DNA from 2 places in the Lysinibacillus sp. PWR01 genome. Region 2 is predicted to be linked to the other one. Evidence: riboswitches for the same ligand, from Rfam matches in the RefSeq annotation. Region 2 holds a riboswitch; the other holds the start of a gene.
The links. Region 2 has a riboswitch for preQ1 ahead of queF (preQ(1) synthase). Riboswitches for the same ligand answer to the same signal wherever they lie in the genome.
Positions count from the first base shown of each region.

Region 1: another riboswitch for preQ1. It lies ahead of ACEVFT_RS00580 (QueT transporter family protein); the one in region 2 lies ahead of queF (preQ(1) synthase).

Region 1 is NZ_JBHERJ010000005.1:3,798-7,219, forward strand. Features, by position in the region: gene ACEVFT_RS00570 (ABC transporter permease) at 1-478, opposite strand, end outside; gene ACEVFT_RS00575 (ABC transporter substrate-binding protein) at 564-1,586, opposite strand; PreQ1 riboswitch class I at 1,908-1,952, shown strand; gene ACEVFT_RS00580 (QueT transporter family protein) at 1,959-2,441, shown strand; T-box leader at 2,510-2,709, shown strand; gene trpB (tryptophan synthase subunit beta) at 2,769-3,422, shown strand, end outside.
Region 2 is NZ_JBHERJ010000063.1:4,936-8,357, reverse strand. Features, by position in the region: gene ACEVFT_RS12505 (TetR/AcrR family transcriptional regulator) at 1-84, opposite strand, end outside; gene ACEVFT_RS12500 (hypothetical protein) at 1,250-1,435, shown strand; PreQ1 riboswitch class I at 1,693-1,739, shown strand; gene queF (preQ(1) synthase) at 1,864-2,364, shown strand; PreQ1 riboswitch class I at 2,388-2,431, shown strand; gene queC (7-cyano-7-deazaguanine synthase QueC) at 2,484-3,143, shown strand; partial or broken gene ACEVFT_RS12485 (6-carboxytetrahydropterin synthase) at 3,147-3,385, shown strand; partial or broken gene queE (7-carboxy-7-deazaguanine synthase QueE) at 3,365-3,422, shown strand, end outside.

The DNA of each region.
Region 1 (3,422 bases), on a different contig from region 2:
TCCATGTACCTGGTACATGCTGAAAGCCCATGCCTTTTAATAGGTTATTAAGAGCAGCATCGATCCCTAAATTGCTCCAAAAAGCTTGAAACTTTGAAAAGATTGTTTCAGAGTTTAATAGTGGAATATTCGGGCGACCTATCGTATTTTCTGCAGTTAACCCCATGATGCGTAGATTAATCGAGTATAAAGCAATCATCATTAAAATCCCTGATAATAGTGGATTAATCTTTCCTTTCGTGTGAAGAATTCCTGTCATACATCCAGCAATAAATCCAGCAACAATTGCCACTAAAGTCGCTAAGATTGGGTGGTAGCCAAGCAAAACCATTGTTGCTGCCGTTGCCGCCCCTGTTACAAAGCTTCCATCAACCGTTAAATCCGGAAAATCTAACACCCGAAATGTTAAATATACACCAAGTGCCATAATTGCATAGATGATTCCTTGCTCCACTGCGCCAAATAATGCTAAAAACATCGTTGAATCATCTCCTAAATCTCTTAATTATTTATATCGCTTGTAAAATGAAGATAAAGCGGGGATAGTTCTCCCCCGCTTCGTTTTACTTTTCTAGAATTTCTGCACCCCAAGAATCTTTCATTTCGATTCCTAAATCATCCGCTACTTTTTTATTGATTAATAGTTTCAGATTTTGAGGATATTGTGCCGGTGTATCAGCAGGTGTTGCTTCACCTTTTAAAATTTTCACAGCCATTTGACCTGCTTCATAACCGATATCGAAATATTCAAATCCATAAGCAGCTAAACCACCACGTGCCACAGAATCTAATTCTCCTACGATTAATGGTAATTTATTCGTATTGGCAACATCAATTACCGATTCTAAAGCAGAAACTACTGTGTTATCAGTAATAATATAGAAAGCATCTACTTTACCAATTAGAGATTCTGTCGCTTGCTTTACATCTGCTGAAGTGGATGCTGATGCTTCTACCACCGTTAAACCTTGTTCATCCATAACCTTTTTCACTTCTGAAACTTGTGCAACTGAGTTTTGCTCACCCGCATTGTAGACCATCCCTACTTTTTTCGCACCAAGGTCTTTTAAGAATGCTACTGTTTTAGAAATCGTTTCAGGATGTAGATCAATTGTGCCTGTAATATTTTTCCCTGGCTTCTCCATTGAGTCGATTAACTGTGCACCAACAGCATCTGTAACCGATGTAAAAATAATTGGAATATCACTTGTTGCTGTTGCAGCTGCTTGTGCAGAAGGTGTAGAGTTAGCAAAAATTAAATCTACGTTTGCACTCACTAGATTGTTAGCAATCGTTGTGTTAAGGCTGTTATCTCCTTGCGCAATTTGTGGATCGTATTCAACTTTTAAGCCAGCATCTTCAATTGCTTTTTTAAAGCCTTCCGTTGCTGCGTTTAACGATGGATGCTCAACTATTTGAGTAATCCCGATTTTATATGTTTTATCGTCTGCATTTCCGCTCTCACTTGCATTGTTTGTTTCATTTCCTTTTGAATCTGTTGTACTAGAGCCACCACTACCACAAGCAGCAAGTAGTAACACTAATCCAAAAAGAAGGAATGATAGCTTCTTCACATTGCTTTTCACAAATAATCCCCCCGATTATGTTCTCAAATATCTACCGCACTTTATCCAAACAAAGTGTGAATGTATCGCTATATTATCGTTATTATCGAGCTCAGTCAACAACATTATGAATGTTCTGACTTTTAAAAGTGACAAAATATTTTAGTTTTTCATTCAATTTGGCGCTTTAAACCGCTAAACTACGCTGTTTTAGTTATTCTATTTCTTTTTTCAACATAGTAAAAAATATTTATGACAATTTTGCGACGATAGGACACTATAGACAAAGTCTGACATTTGACTTCTACTAGATATGTATAATAAAATATTTACTTGTGTGAAAGCACCGTGGTTCGTAACCATCCCACGAAAAAAAACTAAGGAGAAATGAATATGAAAATAAAATTTTTAGCAGCAAGTGGTATCATTGCGGCTCTCTATATTGCTGTGACCATGCTTGTTGCACCATTTGGTTTTACGGAGGTACAGTTCCGAGTATCCGAGATGTTTAACCATTTAGTAGCATTTAATCCACGCTTTGCCGTAGGGATTATTATTGGTGTATTGATCTCTAATCTATTTTCACCACTTGGCATTTACGATTTAGTGTTTGGTGTAGGTCATTCAATGATTACACTTGGCCTGTTTATTTTAATCTGTAAATTTGTCAAAAATATATGGGCACGTTTAATTATTAATACATTGCTATTTACATGCACCATGTTTATCATTGCCTTTGAACTGAACTTAGCCTTAGAGCTGCCATTCTTTTGGACTTGGCTAACAGTAGCAGCGGGTGAATTTGTTGTATTAGCTGTCGGTGCGCCGATTATGTATGCATTAAACAAACGCCTTCACTTTAATAATTTGATTTAACTGACGGGTCTTTTTAGATTCGTCTTTTTTCTTGACACTATTCTGAAAATATTCTACAATTCTTTCTAATAAATGCAAGGAAGAAGAGTAGTAGCAAGCATTGTTACTTCAAGAGAGCTGGTGGGCGGTGTGAACCAGTAGTACAGACTTGTGAATGGACTTCAGAGCAGCCTTATCAAATGTAAGGCCGATTTGCTCCCCGTTACCGGAGCAGGAAAGCGCGCAAAAATTGCGAATAAAGGTGGCACCACGGTTACTCGTCCTTTTTATGAGGGATTGGAGTGGCTTTTTTTTATGGGAAAATTAGCATAGAGGAGTCGAGTAAAGATGAGTACAGTAGTAGAGAAAAAGGGATATTTCGGTGAATTTGGTGGAAGCTTTGTTCCAAAGGAGCTTCAAAATGTTTTAAATATACTAGATGAGAATTTTCAAAAGTATAAAGAGGATGATGACTTTAAGCAAGAATTAGATTACTATTTCCGTGAATATGTTGGTCGTAAATCCCCACTTTATTTTGCAGAAAATTTAACAAAGCAATTGGGTGGTGCAAAAATTTATTTAAAACGTGAAGACCTTAACCATACAGGCTCACATAAAATCAATAATGTACTAGGACAGATCTTACTAGCCAAACGTATGGGAGCAAACCGCGTGATTGCCGAAACAGGTGCGGGTCAACATGGTGTAGCAACAGCTACAGCTTGTGCCATGTTTGGAATGGATTGCACGATTTATATGGGCTTGGAGGATACAAAGCGTCAGGCATTGAACGTATTTCGCATGGAGCTTCTTGGCGCGAAAGTCGTAGCGGTTGATAAAGGGCAGGGTCGCCTAAAGGATGCAGTTGATGAAGCATTTGCTGACTTAGTAGAAAACTATGAAACTACGTTCTATTTATTAGGTTCAGCAGTTGGTCCACATCCCTTCCCTACAATGGTTAAACATTTTCAATCCGTGATTAGCCGCGAAAGTCGTGAACAG
Region 2 (3,422 bases):
CTCATATCCATTTTCTGAAAATAATTTGAAAGCGGCGTTTGTTATAGCTAATTTAGTTTGTCTTTTCTTTTCTTCCCTTCCCAAATTTATTCACTCCATTTCTTACAATAACGTTATTATTAATTCTACTATAAATAACTGTTTAAAAAGTAATTATTGTTTTAATAATACGTATTAAGAAAAACAGACAGCTAATATTGATATGCTCCCAATTAGGTAGACAAATAAAAAATTCATCTTATCTAATTGGGGGCATTTTTGTATGGCCTTTTATAAACATCCCGAAGAATTAATGTTACCTATTGTTCATTTATATCAAGACACTAGCGTTGCATTAAAATAGCTTAGGTTTTAATTTGAGTCTGAATTTTTTGTAAAATTTTATGGATTTTCCTAAGGAACTTTTGAGCATTCAGCAATTTACAGGGAGTGACAGCATCCTAAATCTTCGAATACTTAGCTACATATGAATGAATATAATATACTCAAAAAGAAGTTTATTTGATCCTGTGGCGCTACCACCAGGTAGTGTGACTGCTTCTTGCGTTAACTAATAGACATCCCCCATAACCTCTGAGGATACTCCTCTAGCTTTTAATTCTCCAAGGTTCGAGTTGCTTTTTTTTAATCCTCTATCTACGGTTATAGTTTCTCTTTTCAAATATGCATTAAGAAAAAGATTAAAACATATTTTGTCATAGTCTTTTCCTTATACCCACTTATCAATGTGGCGTCATGCTTCGAAGATATTTTCCATGATTTTGCAGGGGATCCAAATAGCCTCACTTCTTTAGTTCGACCCGTTCAGCTACCACATTCAATACACAGATAGATGCGGCTCCTAACTATTACTTCCTTATGAGTGACACACAGCACTCCGTTTGTCTCGAATGCATGCTACATAAATAATGGCACTTAAAGTATTAAATATATATATAGTTTACGTTTAATCTTTGTGATATTTAGGGTGTTTTTGGGAAAAATGTTTATATAAATTGCAGTTAATCAATACAAATCAGATCGGTTACATTTGCTTCATACAAATGTGCCTGTTTTTTTAAAAACTACCTTTACTTATGATTAGGTTCACCGTAATGTATCTAAATGAGGTTTATTCTTCTTTTCGACAGTAAAAAAACAGAGAGGCTTTCCAAAATACTAGAACAGCTTCCGATGCTCAAGTATTTTGTAGTTCCAAACTATTTTAAAGTTGTAATTCCTCAAGTTATAGAAAAAAAGGATGAATATAATGAAATATAATAAATCAATTATGCTAAAGCTAATCAATGAACATCGAACATTGCATGATGAATTAAAAAAGCTAAAATCTGAAATGGGTTTAGAGAAAAATTTTGCAGTAAAGGCATTGTATCATTCATATGTTGCAGAGGATGGTCCTTATATGAAAGAATATCAGGACTTAGAGCGATTATAAATCGGGGTGCTACTAACAAATGGTTAGAAGGATAATTGGAAATCTTTAGTTTAAATGATTCAAGAATTTCGGAAACATTTTTTCTGTTTTCATTAAAACCACACTTTATTATGATACAGTTCTCCGTGACTAGTCTAAGTGCAGTTTTCATAATGCTTGTAATTCGTATTCCATAGGGTAAGATTTTATAAAAAAATCTATTTGACGTGCTGTACTATTTTTTGTACGATATTGAAGAAAAGAATGCCCGGACTAGAACGGGAGAGGTTCATAGCTGATACCCTCTATAAAAAACTATGGAAACATGACAATATGCCATGTCCATATCGGACGTGGCTTTTTTATGTTTTTACTTATGTTTTAATAGACTGATTGGTGATGCCTCTCTTGAAAAGTGTTGGGAAACATTTTTACAAGGAGGTTTTTTTATGTCTGGCAGAAGTCATGAAGAAGGATTAAAAGATTTAACCCTATTAGGTAATCAAGGTACAAAGTATTCCTATGATTATGCACCTGAAGTATTAGAGGCAGTGGATAATCTACATGCCAATCGAGATTATTTCGTTAAGTTTAATTGTCCAGAGTTCACTAGTTTATGCCCTTTGACAAATCAGCCGGATTTTGCCACGATGTACATCTCGTATATCCCGGATAAAAAAATTGTTGAGAGTAAATCACTAAAATTGTATTTATTCAGTTTTAGAAATCACGGCGATTTCCATGAAGATTGCGTCAATATCATTATGAATGATTTAATTGCATTGCTTGATCCACGATATATCGAGGTTTGGGGGAAATTTACTCCACGTGGGGGTATCTCGATCGATCCATGGTGTAACTATGGGAAGCCAGGAACGAAATATGAAGAAATCGCCAATTATCGTTTAATGAACCACGATCTTAATCCAGAAAAAATTGATAATCGATAAATGAAGATTTGAATAGTTCAATCAAGAAAGAGGTTTTTAGCTACCCTCTTTAAAAAACTAAGAAGAAAGCAGCACTTTTTCTTAGAGTGCTGTTTTTTTAATATAAGGGAGTTTTATAGATGAAGCAGGAAAAAGCAATTGTTGTATTTAGTGGAGGTCAGGACAGTACAACTTGTTTGTTTTGGGCAAAAGAACGTTTTGAAGAGGTTGAGGCAGTCACTTTTGATTATGGTCAAAGGCATCGTCTTGAAATTGAATGTGCAAAAGAGATAGCGAGTGAACTTGGAATCAGGCATCATATTCTTGATATGTCACTCCTGAACCAGCTTGCTCCGAATGCTTTGACACGACAAGATATTGAAGTAGAAGACGGAGATAATGGTGAGCTGCCATCGACTTTTGTTCCTGGTCGAAATCTTCTCTTTCTTTCATTTGCAGGTGTTTTAGCGAGTCAAGTAGGAGCTAAGCATATCGTGACTGGCGTTTGTGAAACAGATTTTAGCGGATATCCAGATTGCCGAGATGTTTTTATTAAATCCTTGAATGTAACGTTAAATTTATCGATGGATGATTCTTTTGTAATTGATACACCATTGATGTGGCTGAATAAAGCACAGACATGGGAGCTTGCTGATCAGTTCGGGGCATTGGACTTTGTTCGAGAAAGAACGTTGACTTGCTATAACGGTGTCATAGCTAATGGTTGCGGTGAATGCCCAGCATGTAAACTACGAAAAAAAGGACTTGATGAGTATTTGCGTTATAGGAAGGAGTCTTAAGGCATGTCAGATTTTAAAATCGTCGAGAGACTTCAAAAAATTGATGTGGATATTCAAAGAAATCAATTGAACTATCATGCAAAGCGTGTTCTCGTAAGCAAGGAATTTACCTTCGATGCTGCTCATCATTTACATGATTATGAAGGGAAATGTAAAAATCGCACGGTCATACCTATCGTGTAGTATTAGGGCTGAGTGGCTACACAGATGAACGTGGTTTAATGACAGCGGAAGAGATTTGGTCTGAGTTGAAACGTCTGGGGGGCAATGGTTTTTCAT